DNA from 2 places in the Sphingopyxis sp. SE2 genome. Region 1 is predicted to be linked to the other one. Evidence: predicted binding sites of a transcription regulator. Region 1 holds the regulator's gene; the other holds the start of a gene.
What was found. The regulator LexA, encoded in region 1, represses DNA repair genes until DNA is damaged. The targets are predictions, from matches to a motif close to GTTCCNCNCTTGTTCT.
Positions count from the first base shown of each region.

Region 2: radA (DNA repair protein RadA) is a predicted target of LexA. The motif match lies at 3,315-3,330, and genes of this name have one in related genera.

Region 1 is NZ_JAPMXW010000001.1:1,439,924-1,448,024, forward strand. Features, by position in the region: gene OVY29_RS06875 (aldo/keto reductase) at 1-419, shown strand, start outside; gene OVY29_RS06880 (alpha/beta fold hydrolase) at 647-1,711, shown strand; gene OVY29_RS06885 (anthranilate synthase component II) at 1,808-2,398, shown strand; gene trpD (anthranilate phosphoribosyltransferase) at 2,395-3,393, shown strand; gene trpC (indole-3-glycerol phosphate synthase TrpC) at 3,390-4,175, shown strand; gene moaC (cyclic pyranopterin monophosphate synthase MoaC) at 4,412-4,885, shown strand; gene glp (gephyrin-like molybdotransferase Glp) at 4,882-6,072, shown strand; gene lexA (transcriptional repressor LexA) at 6,137-6,820, shown strand; gene OVY29_RS06915 (ComEC/Rec2 family competence protein) at 6,774-8,101, opposite strand, start outside.
Region 2 is NZ_JAPMXW010000003.1:2,135-10,235, reverse strand. Features, by position in the region: gene OVY29_RS21820 (cation:proton antiporter) at 1-945, opposite strand, end outside; gene OVY29_RS21815 (iron-sulfur cluster assembly scaffold protein) at 942-1,370, opposite strand; gene OVY29_RS21810 (CvpA family protein) at 1,367-1,927, opposite strand; gene radA (DNA repair protein RadA) at 1,938-3,299, opposite strand; gene fsa (fructose-6-phosphate aldolase) at 3,428-4,078, shown strand; gene OVY29_RS21795 (enoyl-CoA hydratase-related protein) at 4,262-5,056, shown strand; gene OVY29_RS21790 (acetyl-CoA acetyltransferase) at 5,058-6,557, shown strand; gene OVY29_RS21785 (aldehyde dehydrogenase family protein) at 6,686-8,101, opposite strand, start outside.

The DNA of each region.
Region 1 (8,101 bases):
CCGTCTGCCGCGAGCATGGCATCGGCTTCGTCCCCTATTCGCCGCTCGGGCGCGGGTTCCTCGCGGGCGCGGTGCGCAGCCGCGACGAACTTCCCGAAAGCGACTGGCGCCGGAACGACCCGCGTTATTCGGACGAGAATCTTCCCGCCAACCTCGCGATCGTCGATGCGATCGGCGCGGTGGCGGACAAGCATGGCGTGTCGAAAGCGCGGGTCGCGCTCGCCTGGCTGCTCGCGCAAGGCGACGACATCGTGCCCATCCCCGGCACCAAACGCCGCGCGACGATGGAGGACAGCGTCGCCGCCGCCGACGTCACGCTCACCGCCGAAGATCTCGCCGCGATCGACGCCGCCGCGCCCAAGGGCGGCACCAGCGGCCCGCGCTATGGCGAACAGGGGATGCGGATGGTGCGGCTGTGATCTTGTAGCGGGTCGTGGCGGCTGGCGACCGAACCTAGCCGTCGCCTCCGCGAAGGCGGGGGCCGCTGTCGTTTTACACAATGCCGCTGAGTAAGGCCGCTAGCGGCCCCCGCCTTCGCGGGGGCGACGGTTGTGGAATGTCCGCTCTCCACCCCAAAACAGACGTCCCCCTCGCGCACCGCACACAAGGCTTACCCCCGCAAGGCAAACCCGCTAGCGTCGCCCCCATGCACCAGATTCTCGCCTCGCTCGCCCTCGTCCTGACCAGCACCGCCGCCGCCCACGCGCAAACGATCGACGGCGCGGTCGAGGGCGATGCGATCCTTCAGGATTTCACCTTCGCGACCGGCGAAAAACTGCCCGAGCTCAAGATCCATTACACCACGCTCGGCACGCCGCGGCGCGATGCCAAGGGCGATGTCACCAACGCGGTGATGATCCTCCACGGCACCGGCGGGACCGGAAAGCAATTCTTCCAGCCGCAATTCGCGAACGAGCTGTTCGGCCCCGGGCAGCCGATCGATGCCGGCAAATATTACATCATCCTGCCCGACAATATCGGCCATGGCGGCTCGTCGAAGCCGAGCGATGGGCTGCGCATGAAATTCCCGCGCTATGATTACACCGACATGGTCGCCGCGCAGTATCGGATGCTCACCGAAAAGCTCGGCGTGAAGAAATTGGAGCTGATCCTCGGCACCTCGATGGGCTGCATGCACGCCTTCATGTGGGGAACGACGCGCCCCGGCTTCGCCGAAAAGCTCGCGCCCTTCGCCTGCCTGCCGGTCGAGATCGCGGGGCAGAACCGCATGTGGCGGACGCTGTCGATCGACGCGATCAAGGCCGACCCGATATGGAACGGCGGCGATTACAAGGAACCACCCGCTGCGGGCCTGCGCACCGCCGCTTCGCTCGTCCTGATCGCGGGCGCCAATCCCTATGCGCTGCAGGCGCAATATCCGACGCGCGAAGCCGCCGAACAATATAAGGATCAGGCCTTCGCGCGCGCCTATGGCCGCAATGACGCCAATGACGCGATCTACCAGCTCGACAGCTCGCGGACCTATAATCCCTGGCGGGATCTCGAAAAGATCGAGGTGCCCGTCCTGTGGATCAACTCGGCCGACGATTTCATCAACCCGCCCGCCTATGGCATCACCGAAAAGGCGACCCCGCGCATGAAGCGGGCGAAGTTCATCCTCATCCCGGCGAGCGCAGAAACCAAGGGTCATGGCACCCACACATGGGCGAAATTCTGGAAGGATGATCTCGCCAAGCTGATGGCGGAATAGGGCCGCCGCGCCTTCGCCGCTATGGCGAAGTTGGGTTTGCGGCGTCCCAAGCTTCTATCCCTTCCCCAATTCCCGCAAAACCGTTAGTGCGCGCCCATGATCCTCGTCATCGACAATTATGACAGCTTCACTTTCAACCTCGTTCACTATCTGATCGAGCTTGGTGCCGACGTGCGCGTCGAGCGCAACGACGCGCTTACCGCGGCGCAGGCGCTGGCGACCGGCGCCGACGCGATCCTGATCTCGCCCGGCCCCTGCACCCCGAACGAAGCGGGCATCAGCCTCGACCTCGTCGCCGCCTGCGCCGACGCGCGGCGCCCGCTGCTCGGCGTGTGCCTCGGTCATCAGGCGATCGGCCAGCATTTCGGCGGCACGGTGCAGCGCGGCCACCTGATGCACGGCAAGACCTCGCCCGTCTGCCACGACGGCAGCGGGCTTTACGCGGGCCTGCCCTCGCCCTTTCAGGCGACGCGCTACCACAGCCTCGAGGTTGTCGACATTCCCGAAAGCCTCGTCATCAACGCGACGAGCGACGACGGCGCCGTCATGGGTTTCCGCCACGCCGACCTCCCGATCCACGGCGTCCAGTTCCACCCCGAAAGCATCGCGACCGAACATGGTCATGCGATGCTCGCCAATTTCCTGAAGATCGCGGGATTGCCGGTCGGCGAACGGCAGGCGGCATGAGCCGCTTCGGCCCGTTCCCCGACCCCTCGGAGCTGCTGGGGCACGACGAGGCGGCGGGCGCCTTCGCGACGATGCTCGACGGCGGCGCGACCGACGAGCAAGTCACCCAATTTCTGATCGCGCTCTCCGACCGCGGCGAAACGATGGTTGAAATCGCCGCCGCCGCGCAGGCGATGCGCGAGCGGCTGATCCCGATCGACGCCCCCGCCGGCGCGATCGACGTCTGCGGCACCGGCGGCGACGGCCATCATACGCTCAACGTCTCGACCGCCGTGTCGATCGTCGTCGCGGCATGCGAGGTTCCGGTCGCAAAGCATGGGAATCGCGCCGCTTCCTCGAAATCCGGCGCCGCCGACACGCTGGAAGCATTGGGCCTCGACATGGAGCGCGCCGACCGCCAGGCGCAGGAACAGCTCGCCGATCTCGGTATCTGCTTCCTCTTCGCCGGAACGCGCCATCCTGCGATGAAGCGCATCATGCCGATCCGCCGGGCGATCGGGCGGCGGACGATCTTCAACCTGATGGGGCCGCTCGCCAACCCCGCGCGCGTCACGCGCCAGCTCGTCGGCATCGCGCGCCCCGCCTATGTCCCCGTCTATGCCGAGGCGCTGCACCGGCTCGGCACCGATCATTCGCGCGTCATTTCGGGCGACGAGGGGCTCGACGAGCTGTCGCTCGCGGGCGGCAACGAGGTCGCGGTGGTGACGCCCGAAGGCGTGCGGATGCAGCGCAGCGTCGCCGCCGATGCCGGGCTCCCGACGCGCGCGCTCGCCGAAATCCGCGGCGGCGATGCCGAATATAATGCGAAAGCGCTTCGCGGCCTGCTGCAAGGCGAGCCCGGCGCCTATCGCGACGCGGTGCTCTACAATGCCGCCGAGGCGCTCGTCGTCGCGGGCGCCGCCGAAACCTTGTTCGAAGGCGTCGAGGAAGCCGCCGAGGCGATCGACAAGGGTCTTGCCAACGCGCTGCTCAATTGCTGGATCGCCTATAAATGAACAAGCTAACCCAGATACTTGCGACCAAGGCCGAAGAAGTCGCCGAACGCCGCGCGGCACGGTCCTTTTCCGATCTCGACGCCGTCGACGCCGGCCCGGTGCGCGGCTTCGCCAAGGCGTTACAGGCGAAGATCGACGCCGGCGGCTTCGCCCTGATCGCCGAAATCAAGAAAGCATCGCCTTCCAAGGGACTGATAAGGGCGGACTTCAACCCGGCGGAGCACGCCCGGGCCTATGCCGGGGGCGGTGCCGCCTGCCTGTCGGTGCTCACCGACGCGCCCTGGTTTCAGGGGCATGAGGATTATCTCGTCGCCGCGCGCGCCGCCTGCGCGCTTCCCGCGCTGCGCAAGGATTTCATGGTCGATCCGTGGCAGGCGGCCGAAGCGCGCGCGATCGGTGCCGACGCGATCCTGATCATCGTCGCCGCGCTCGACGACGGCGTGATGCAGGAGATCGAAGCCGCCGCCTCCGATCGCGGCATGGACGTCCTCGTCGAGGTCCACGACGAAGCCGAACTCGACCGCGCGCTCACGCGGCTCAAATCGCGCCTGATCGGCGTCAACAACCGCGACCTCCGCACCTTCGAAACCGACCTCGCGGTCACCGAACGCCTCGCAAAGCTGGTCCCGCCGGGCACGTTGCTCGTCGGCGAAAGCGGCATCGCGAGCCACGCCGATTGCGCAAGACTGGCCGAAAGCGGCGTCAAAACCTTCCTCGTCGGCGAAAGCCTGATGCGCCAGGATGACGTCACGGTGGCAACGAGGGCGCTGCTGGAGGGCTGACGTTCGCTTTGGGGTGGGAACTGCTATTGCCGATCCTCCCTGTCGCGAAGCGATGGGGAGGGGGACCGCCGCGAAGCGGTGGTGGAGGGGCCGCAACCTCGCACTATTAGCCCCTCCGTCAGCGCTACGCCGCTGCCACCTCCCCATGGCTTCGCCACAGGGAGGATTAAAACTGCAAACGCTTTGCTGCCATTGCTCTTGCCTTTCCCCCGCCGCCTTGCTTCCGTCCTCCCGCAATGACACTCAAACCGACTCATCTCGACGAGACCGGCGCCGCGCATATGGTCGATGTCGGCGGCAAGCCCGTAACGCAGCGCCGTGCGGTCGCCGGCGGGCGCATCGCCATGTCCCCGGAGGCGCTCGAAGCGATCCGCAGCGGCAATGCGCCCAAGGGCGATGTCCTCTCGACCGCGCGCATCGCCGGGATCATGGCCGCGAAGCGCACGTCCGACCTTATCCCGCTCTGTCACCCGCTCGCGCTGACCAAGGTCGGCGTCGATTTTACGTGGGAAGAGGGTGGCATCGCGGTGACTGCTGTCGCACAGACAACCGGCCAGACGGGGGTCGAAATGGAGGCGCTCACCGCCGCCTCGGTCGCGCTTCTCACCCTCTACGACATGGCGAAGGCGCTCGACCGCGCGATGATCCTCGGCGACATCCGCCTCCTCGAAAAGAGCGGCGGCCGCTCGGGCGACTGGCGCGCCGAATGAGCGGACTGCTCGCCGTCGAGGACGCACAGGCGCGGCTCCTCGCGCTGCGCGACCCCATCGTCAGCGAAAATATCGCCTTTTCCGAATCGCTTGGGCGCCATCTTTCATCCGATGTCGTCGCGCTGCGCGACCAGCCCGCGGCGCCGCTCTCCGCCATGGACGGCTACGCGATCCGCTTTGATGACCTGCCCGGCCCGTGGACCGTCATCGGCGAAAGCGCCGCGGGCGCCGCGCCCGACCGCGCCGTGGGTCCGGGCGAGGCGATGCGCATCTTCACCGGGGCGATGCTTCCTGCCGGCGCCGACACCGTCATCGTTCAGGAGGATGTCGCACGCGAAGGCGACGCGTTGACGCTGACGCGCGACGGCCCCGGCGCGCGCGGCCGCCATGTTCGCGCGCGCGCCGCCGATTTCGCCGCCGGCGACTGCCTTCTCCCTGCAGGCACGCGCCTGACGCCCGGCGCGATCGCGGCGGCGGCGATGAGCGGTGCGGGAGAACTCGCCGTCGGCCGCCGTCCGCGCGTCGCGATCGTGACGACCGGCGACGAGCTTGTCCGGCCCGGACGTCCGCTCGCGCCCGGCCAGATCCCCGACAGCAACGGCGTCATGCTCGCCGCGATGCTCGCGGGCGAAGCCGATGACGCCGTCCTCGCGCATCATCTTCCCGACGATCGCGCGAAACTCGCCAGCGCGCTCAAGGAGTTGGCACGACGTCACGACGTCATCGTCACCGTCGGCGGCGCGTCGGTCGGCGATCACGACCATGTTCGCGGCGCGCTGGGCGACGCCGGCGGGCGGCTCGATTTCTGGAAGATCGCCATGAAGCCCGGCAAGCCGCTGATCGCCGGCACGCTCGGCGACGCCGTCCTGCTCGGCCTGCCCGGCAACCCCTCGTCGGCCTTCGTCACCGCGACCTTGTTCCTGTTGCCGCTCGTCCGCCATCTCGCCGGCGCGGGCACTCCCTTGCCGCCCGTGCATCGCGCGCCGCTCGCCGCGCCGCTCGGCGAAGGCGGTACGCGCCGCGATTACCTCCGCGCGCGACTCGAAAACGGCCGCCTGACGCCGATGATCGGACAGGAAAGCGGCCGCACGCTTCCGCTCGCCGCGGCCAATGCGCTGCTGATCCGCGAGATCGGCACGCCCGCGCGCGATGCCGGGGCGATGGCGGACTATATCGTCATCGCTTGACAAGTTCCGATTTGTTCCACTATCGTTCTCAATATGTCCGATACGGCATCATGGAGAACGACCGATGTTGACCGCGAAGCAGCATGAACTGCTCCACTTCATCCAGCAGCGCCTCGACGCGAGCGGCATCTCGCCCTCGTTCGAGGAGATGAAGGAGGCGCTCGGCCTCAAGTCGAAATCGGGCATACACCGGCTGATAAGCGCCTTGGAAGAAAGGGGTTTTCTCCGCCGCCTACCCAACCGCGCGCGCGCGCTCGAAGTGCTCAAGGTACCCGAAGCGGCGAAGCCCGCCGTGCGCAACGATCGCGACAATATCGTCCCGCTGCGCAAGAGCCCGCCCGCGATCCGGCCGATCGCGGCGAACGACATCGTCGAAGTGCCGCTGCACGGCAAGATCGCCGCCGGCGTGCCGATCGAGGCGTTCGAGGATCACAACAATCTCGCCGTCCCCGCGGCGCTGCTCGGCTCGGGCGAACATTATGCGCTCGAAGTCTCCGGCGATTCGATGGTCGAGGCGGGCATCTTCGACGGCGACTATGCGCTGATCCAGAAAGCGAGCACCGCGCGCGAGGGCGACATCGTCGTCGCGCTCGTCGACGGGCAGGACGCGACGCTCAAATATTTCCGCCGCGAAGGCCAGATGATCCGGCTCGACCCCGCGAACAGCGCCTATGAGCCGCAACGCTACCCCGCCGAGCGCGTCATCGTGCAAGGGCGTTTGTCGGGACTGCTTCGTCGTTACCACTAAGCTGCTGCGGACGCCGCCACGGATGCTCGTCGCCCACGCGAAGCGCGGCCACGGCTTCCGGCGCTTCGCCCAGATAGATCGCCAGCCCGCCGGTTTCGGCAAGGCTGTCGCGGTCGATCGTCATCCAGCGCACCACGCATTCGTGCGGTAACCAGCGGTCGCTGATCACGACGTCGGCGGCGGCGCAGGCGGCGGCCATGTCAGCCCCCTCGATCCGGTCGCGCCCGTGCGACGCCAGTATGATGCGCCGCGCACTGCCCTCACCCTGCGCCCAGCGGCAGAAATCGCGATTGCATTCGACATAGTCGAGCTCGGCCAATGCCAGAAGCGGCGCGTCAACCCCGGCCGCCTCGGCGACGGTATCGCGGACATAATCGCCCGCCCGGTCGCGCAGCAGCGCGTAGCCGCCATCGGGGAGCGCGGCGGCGATATGCCGCCCGTCGCCGGTGACGAGCAGATCGGGGCGCGGCGCGGCGAGCAGCGTCGCCATCCCGATGATCAGCGGCACCGCCCCGGCGCGGCGCCAGCGCGTCTGCCACAGTAGCAGCCACAGCCCGCCGAAGACCGCGAGAGCGAAACCCCAGCGCGGAAAGTTCGGCATCGTCGCGACCGCGCCCGGCGCGTTGGCGACGCCGTGCGCCAGCGCGATCAGCGCGCGCAGCGCCTGTTCGGCCACCCACCAAAAGGGCGCGCCCAGCCCCACGCTGTCGAACAGCAGCGCGAGCGCCTCCGCCGGCATGATGACAAAGGTCGTCAGCGGGATCGCGACGACATTGGCGAGCGCGCCGTAAAGCCCCGCCTTGTGGAAATGGAACAGCGCGATCGGCGCCAGCGCGACTTCGACGACGAGGCCCGTGATCAGCAATCCGGCGATCCCGCGCCCCAGCCGGAATAGCCACGGCTCCTCGCGGCGTGCCATGAATGCCCGCATCGGCCGGCTCTCGTGCAGCGCGATGATCGCCGTGACCGCGGCAAAGCTCAGCTGAAAACTCGGCCCCGCCAAGGCTTCGGGCCGCCAGAGCAATACGATCAACGCACCCGCCGCGACGAGCCGCAGCGTCAGCGCCTCGCGCCCCATCAGGAAGGCGACGAGCACGAGCAGCGCCGCGATGAACGAGCGCAAGGTCGGCACTTCGGCGCCGGCAAGCAGCGTATAGCCTCCGCCCGCGAGCGCCCCCGCCGCCGCCGCGAGCGGCAGGGCAAGGCCCGCGAGCGCCAGCCGTCGGTTGAGCGCCAGCAAGCGCATCCCCAGCAGCATGGCAAAACCGACCACCGCGGTCA
Region 2 (8,101 bases), on a different contig from region 1:
CAACGGACGTTCCATGACCGCGCCGACATCGAGCACCATGCCAACGGCAAGGAAGAAGAGCCCGAGCAGGATCAGGCGGAAGGGCTCGACGTCCGATTCGATTTCGTGCCGGTAAGGCGAATCGGCGAGCATCACGCCCGCGATAAATGCTCCGAGCGCGGTCGACAGGTGCAGGCTGTGCATCAAGGCCGCGCTCGCGAGGATGGTGAGCAACCCGACGACGACGAACAATTCGCGCTCGCCATATCGGCCGACGATGCGCAGCAGCGGATTGACGATGAAACGCCCGGCAAGGACCAGCACGATGATCGCCCATAATGTGAAAAAGGCCATCTGCCAGCCCGACGGCGCCGACGGATCGGCGGGCGCGCGCGACAGGACCGCAACGATGGTGATCATCGGCACGATCGCCAGATCCTGGAACAGCAGAATCGAAAAGGCCTTTTCGCCGAACGGCGAGTTGATGCGGCCCGAACTTTTGAGCCCCGGCAACACCTGCGCGGTCGACGACAGCGCGAGCGGCAAGCCCAGCGCAAGCGACGCCGCGGGACTGAAACCCAGCGTCAGATGGATGAGCGCGGTCAGGATGAGCCCGGTCACGACGACCTGCACCATCCCGAGCCCGAAAATCGCGCGCCGCATGTCCCAGAGCCGGCGCGGCGACAGTTCCAGCCCGACGAGGAAGAGCAGGAAGGCAATACCGAGCTCGGCAAAGGCGAGCTTCGATTCACCCCCGCCGACGAGCCCCAGCCCGTGCGGCCCGACGATCGCGCCGGCGATCAGGTAGCCGAGAACGGCCCCCAGGCCGAGCCGGCGAAAGATCAGCACGAACAGCGTCGCGACACCGAGCAGGATCGCGCCTTCGACCAGTGCGGTGTCGGTCGCCGTTTCCGCGACCTTCTCGGCCGCTTCGGAGGTCGCCGCGGTGAGTATGGCGAGCATCATGCCGCCGCTTCCTGACCTTCCAGCGCCGCGATCGCGGCGTCGAACGGCAGCAAGATCGCGCCATGCCGGGCGGGATAGTCACGCGCCGCGGCGAGCAGGTCGAAGCCCGGCCAGTCGGGCCGGTCATCCCCGCCCGCAAACCAGTCGGCAATGCCCGCGCGCGCCGCACGGATTTCCGCGAGCCCCCGCCCTGGCGCATGCCGCGCGAGCAGCGCCGCCGAAGCCTGCCCGAGCGCGCAGGCTTCGACATGCATACCGACGCGCGTCACATGGCCGGCGGCGTCGGTATCGAGGTCGAGGATGATCGCGCCCCCGCACAGCGGCGCGCGCCTGCTCACCCGATGAGGCGCATCGGCCAGCGGCAGGAATTCCGAAGTCGCGACCGCCAGCGCCAATATGTCGCGGTTGTAAAGCGGCGCGCTCATGGCTTTGGCGCGTCGGACGCGCCCTGCTTGCCGCCATTCGCTTCAGCCTCGCGCGCTTCGGCGCGGCGTTCGGCGATCACTTTGCTCAGCGCGCCGCTCGTCGCGGCGAGCGCCGGATAGGTCCGGCTGTCGGTCACCCACGCGGGGCGCTGCGCATTGCCGTAACCGATGTCGTACAGCAAGGAGATGACCATGAAACCGATCGTCGCGATCAGCAGGCCCTTGAGTGCGCCGAACCCGGCGCCGAGCCCGCGATCGAAACCGCCGACCAGCGATGCGCGGCTGCGCTGTCCCATCGCGCGCGATCCCCATTTGGTGAGCGCGAAAACCCCGCCGAACAGGATCACGAACGCCAGCATCGCCGCGCCGCCGCCCGGCCCCATCCAGCCGCCGAGCAGGTCGGTCGCCAGCGGGTGAAAAAAGCGCACCGCCGCGATCGCAAGAACCCAGGCGAGAAGGCTCGTCACTTCCTGCACCAGCCCGCGCGTGAAGCCGAGCACCGCGCTGCCGCCGACAAGCGTCAGCACGATGATATCCAGAGCCGTCAGACTTCCCATTTGCCGGTCGCTAGTCGCGCCCGAGCATCAGGTCAACGAGTTCGCCGAGGCGCGTGAAACCGGTGACCGAAATTCCGCCGACGCCCTTCATCCCGGCGGGGCCCCAGCCGCGCGAGAAACCGAGCTTCGCGGCTTCGCGCAGACGGAGGCCGTCGTGCGAAACCTGCCGCACCTCGCCCGACAGCGACAATTCGCCGAATACGATCGCATCGGCGGGAACCGGCCGCTCGCTGAACGCCGAGATCAGCGCGGCGGCGACCGCCAGATCGGCCGCCGGATCGGTCAGGCGATAGCCGCCCGCGATGTTGAGATAGACTTCGGCGCCGCCCATCTGCAACCCGCAGCGCGCCTCGATCACCGCGAGCACCATCGCCAGCCTGCCGCTGTCCCAGCCGACGACCGCGCGGCGGGGCGTCGCCCCGCTCGCCAGCCGCACGGTCAGCGCCTGCACTTCGACGAGCACCGGGCGCGTCCCTTCCAGTGCAGGAAACACCACCGATCCCGGGACGTCGCGGCTGCGGTCGGTCAGGAACAGGCTCGACGGGTTGGCGACCTCGCCCAGCCCCTCCTCGCCCATCGCAAACACGCCGATCTCGTCGGTGCCGCCAAAGCGGTTCTTGACCGCGCGCAGGATACGATACTGGTGGCTGCGCTCGCCCTCGAACGCCAGCACGGTATCGACCATATGTTCGAGCACGCGCGGTCCTGCGATCGTCCCGTCCTTGGTGACATGGCCGACCAGCACGATCGCGGCGTCGCTGTCCTTGGCATAGCGGATGAGTTCCTGCGCGCTCGCGCGGACCTGGCTCACCGTCCCCGGGGCGCTGTCGATCAGGTCGCTGTGCATCGTCTGGATCGAATCGATCACGACGAAGTCGGCATCGCGCCCGTCGAGCGTCGCGAGGATGTCGCGCACCGACGTCGCGCTCGCGAGCGCGACCGGCGCATTGCCGAGCCCCAGCCGCTGTGCGCGCAGCCGCACCTGCGCCGCCGCTTCCTCGCCGCTGATATAGACGACCGACTTGCCCGCCTTCGCCAGCCGCCCCGCCGCCTGCAGCAGCAGCGTCGATTTGCCGATCCCCGGGTCGCCGCCAATCAGCGTCGCCGATCCCGCGACAAAACCGCCGCCCAGCGCGCGGTCGAACTCGGCGATCCCGCACAGCATGCGTTCGGGCATCTTGCTCTCGGCATCGAGCGTTTCGAGCGCCAGCGTGCGCCCCCCGCGGCTGAGGTCATGCTTCGCCGAAAAGACCGTCTCCGCGGCTTCCTCGACCAGCGTGTTCCACTCACCGCAATCGGCGCACTGCCCCTGCCAGCGATAGGTCGCCGACCCGCAATTCTGGCAGACATATTGACGTTTCGCTTTAGCCATGCGGATCGCTTAACTGGAACAAAGATCGAACACCAGCCCAATTCCGGCGCAGCGGTTCATATTTATCGCGCGTTGCTCTAGGGGATCAACAACACCCGAATCACCTTCCCGCAGGAAAGCCCCGAGCCATGAAATTCTTCGCCGACACCGCCGAAATCGCCGACATCCAGGAACTGGCCGCGACCGGCCTGCTCGACGGCGTCACCACCAACCCGTCGCTGATCGCGAAGTCGGGACGCGACTTCAAGGAAGTGACCAAGGAAATCTGCGCGCTGACCACCGGCCCGGTGTCGGCCGAAGTCGTCGCGCTCGACCATGCGACGATGATGAAAGAGGCCGAAGTCCTCCGCAAGATCGCCGATAATGTCTGCATCAAGGTGCCGCTGACGATCGACGGCCTCAAGACCTGCAAGGCGCTCACCGGCGACGGCACGATGGTCAATGTCACGCTTTGCTTCTCGGCGGCGCAGGCGCTGCTTGCCGCCAAGGCCGGCGCGACCTTCGTCTCGCCCTTCGTCGGCCGCCACGACGACAATGGCTTCGACGGCATGCAGCTGATCGCCGACATCCGCCTGATCTACGACAATTACGACTATGAAACCGAGATCCTCGTCGCGAGCGTGCGCCACGGCATCCACGTCCTCGAAGCCGCCAAGATCGGCGCCGACGTGATGACCGCACCGCCCTCGGTCATCAAGGGGCTGTTCAAGCATGTCCTCACCGAAAAGGGCATCGAAGGCTTCCTCGCCGACTGGGCGAAGACCGGCCAGTCGATCTAAGGCATCGCTCCACTATATTTTGTCACCCCGGCGAAGGCCGGGGTCTCGGCGGTGCATGAAAAGGCCATGTCGAGATTCCGGCCTTCGCCGGAATGACGATGGTTGGTATATCAACTGCTATCCTTTCCAGTTGACGTAAACGTCAAGTCATCGCGATACTCCCCCGAAAGGGAGAGATTCGCGATGACCGACACCACCATCCTCACGACACGCCGCGGGCACATCCTGATCGTCACGATCAACCGGCCCGAGGCGCGCAATGCCGTCAACGCCGCGGTCCATGTCGGCGTCGGCACCGCGCTCGAAGAGGCCGAAAACGATTCCGAAATCCGCGCGGTCGTGATCACGGGCGCGGGCGACAAGAGCTTTTGCGCCGGCGCCGACCTCGTCGCGCTGTCGCGCGGCGAAAGCCTGGCGCCATCCGATCCCGCACAACAGGCGTGGGGTTTCGCCGGCATGGTCTCGCACCCCATATCGAAGCCGATCATCGCCGCCGTCAACGGCTTCGCCTTCGGCGGCGGCTGCGAAATCGCGCTGATGAGCGACATCATCGTCGCCGCCGACCATGCGCAATTCGGTCTGCCCGAGGTCAAGGTCGGGCTGTTCGCCGCAGCAGGCGGCGCGTTCCGCCTCGCCCAGCAGCTGCCGCGCAAGCTCGCGATGGAATATATGCTCACCGGCGACCCGATCCCCGCCGCGCGCGCCGCCGAATTCGGACTCGTCAATCATGTCGTGCCCCTCGCCGACCTGATGCCGACCGCGATCGCGATCGCCGAGAAGATCGCCGGCAATGCGCCGCTGTCGGTGCAGGCGTCGAAGCGCGTCGCGCTCGGCATCGACGACGGCCGCATCGCCGCCGACGCCCCCTATTGGGAGCATAACACGCGCGAACGCGCGGTCCTGATGCGCAGCGAGGATGCCCGCGAAGGCCCGCTCGCCTTCGCGCAGAAGCGCAAGCCCGAGTGGAAGGCGCGCTGACATGGTCATGACCGATCCCGAGCGGATTCCCGTCATCATTGGCGTCGGGCAGGTCAATGACCGCCCCGAAGACCCCGATCAGGGGCTCGATTCGCTCGGGCTGATGGTCGCCGCGCTGAGGGTCGCGGCGGCGGATGCGGGCGTGTCGCTCGCCGACCTCGACAGCCTCGCGATCGTCGACCAGATCAGCTTTCACAGCCTCGGCAAGCTGCCCGAGCCGTTGGCCGCTGCCATCGGGGCAACTCCGGCAATCAACTATCAGTCGGCCGCGCCGCACGGCGACACCCCCGTGCGCCTGCTCAACGAAGCCGCGAACCGCATCGGCGCGGGCGAGGTCAAACTTGCCGCGATCGTCGGCGCCGAGGCGCTGCGCACCGCCGCCGGCCGCGCTGCCAGGGCCGCGAGCGGCGAGGACAAAAGCTATAATGCGATCCGCAAGGTCGCGACGCGGCGCGAGCCCAATTATGCACAGAAGCATGGCCTCGCCGCGCCGGTCGACGTCTATCCGCTCTATGAAAATGCGACGCGCGCCGCTTGGGGCCAGAGCCTCGAGGAAGCGCAGTCCGAAAGCGCCGAAATCTGGTCGCGCTTCTCCGATGTCGCCGCGGCGAACGACGGCGCGTGGATCCGCAAGCCCGCTTCACCGGACGACATCCTCAAGGTCGACGACCGCAATCGCCCCATCGCCTTCCCCTATTCGAAGCTGATGGTCGCCAACTCGTCGGTCAACCAGGGCGCGGGCTTCCTCGTCGCGAGCCTCGCCGAGGCGCGCCGACGCGGCATCGCCGAGGACCGCCTCATCTATGTCGGCATGGGCGCCGCGGCCAAGGAGCCGGCGAGCATCCTCCATCGCGACCGCTACGACGGCAGCGTCAGCATGGAGACGAGCATCAATCGCACGCTCGAACTCAACGGCATGACGGTCGCGGATTTCGATTTCGTCGAACTCTACAGCTGTTTCCCCTGCGTCCCCAAGATGGCGCGGCGCATCCTCGGCTGGCCGGTCGACAGGCCCGCAACGGTATTCGGCGGCCTCACCTTCGGCGGCGGCCCGATCGCCAATTATATGAGCCACGCGGTCGTCTCGATGGTCGACAGGTTGCGCAAGGAAGGCCGCTACGGCTTCCTCTTCGCCAACGGGGGCTTCGCGACCGACAATCATTGCATCGTGCTGGGCAGGCAGCCGATCGCCGCAGCAAGCTTCCCGCAGGATTTCGACTATCAAGCCGAAGCCGAAGCCAAGCGCGGCCCGGTCCCCGAGCTGGTCGAGGATTATGCCGGGCCAGCGACGATCGAAAGCTATACGGTCTTTTACGGCCGCGACGGGGCGCCGAAGGCGGGCGTTGTCGTCGCGCGGACGGCCGATGCTAAGCGCACGCTCGCGCATGTGGACGTGAGCGACGCCGCGATGCTGGCATTCCTGACCGACGGCAAGGTGGAGCCGGTCGGCACGGAAGGGCGAGTCGTCGCGCTTGATGAAGGCTATGGCTGGCAGGTGTAAACCTCTCCCCTCCCGCTTGCGGGAGGGGCTGGGGTGCGCCAGCGACGGGGCAGATGCCCACCCCGCTGCGAGTAGCGAGCAAGCTCGCAACTCTCGCTGCCCCTCCCGCAAGCGGGAGGGGAACATCCTCAAATCTCGAAGCTCACCCCCTGCGCCAGCGGTAGCGCATCCGAATAATTCACCGTATTCGTCGCGCGGCGCATATAGGCTTTCCAGCTGTCCGAGCCCGACTCGCGCCCGCCGCCCGTTTCCTTTTCGCCGCCGAATGCACCGCCGATCTCGGCGCCCGAGGTGCCGAGATTGACGTTGGCGATCCCGCAGTCGCTCGCGGCGAGGAAGCGTTCGGCCTCGCGCATGTCAGTGGTGAAGATCGCCGACGACAGGCCCGCCGCGACGTCGTTGTGCTGCTCGATCACCGCATCGAGGTCGTAATAGCGCATCACATAGAGGATCGGCGCGAATGTCTCTTCGAGCACCGGGCCGACCTGTCCCGGCATCTCGACGAGCGCGGGCCGCGCATAGAAGCTCGCACCATCGCCGACGCGCTCACCGCCATGGACGACGCCGCCCGCCGCCTTGGCGGCCGCCAGCGCGTCCTGCATCATCTCATAGGCCGCGCGGTCGATCAGCGGCCCGACGAGCACTTCACTCTCCAGCGGGTTGCCGACGCCGACGCTGCCATAGGCGGCCTTCAGCTTCGCGACGAAGCCATCGTAGATGCTGTCGTGCAGGAACAGGCGGCGCGTCGTCGTGCAACGCTGCCCCGCCGTACCCATCGCCCCGAACGCGACGCCGCGCAGCGCAAGGTCGAGATCGGCCGAGGGCGCGACGATCACGCCATTGTTGCCGCCGAGTTCGAGGATCGCGCGCGCGAAGCGCTGCGCGAGCCGCGGCGCGACCGCGCGGCCCATCCGCGTCGAGCCCGTCGCCGACACCAGCGCCACACGCCTGTCATCGACCAGCGCTTCCCCCGCCTCGCGCCCGCCGATCAGCAGCCGCGCCAAGCCTTCGGGCGCATCGCCGAAGCGCGCCAGCGCACGCGCGAAAATCGCCTGCGTGGCCAAAGCTGCGAGGGGCGTCTTTTCCGACGGCTTCCAGACGACGCTGTTGCCGCAGACGAGCGCGAGTGCGGCGTTCCACGCCCATACCGCGACCGGAAAGTTGAACGCCGAAATCACGCCCACGACGCCGAGCGGATGCCAGACCTCCATCATCCGGTGCCCAGGTCGCTCGGTCGCGATGGTGAGGCCGTATAATTGCCGCGAAAGCCCGACCGCGAAGTCGCATATGTCGATCATCTCCTGCACCTCGCCCGCGCCCTCGGACGGAATCTTGCCCGCCTCGATCGTGACGAGCTTGGCCAGATCGTCCTTGGCGGCGCGCAATTCCTCGCCCCATAGCCGCACCAGCTCGCCGCGACGCGGCGCCGGCACGTTGCGCCACGCGCGGAACGCCGCGCTCGCGCTATCGAGCACCTCGTCGATCGTTGCCGCCTCGACGACCTGCACCATGCCGATCTGCTCGCCGGTCAGCGGCGTCACCGA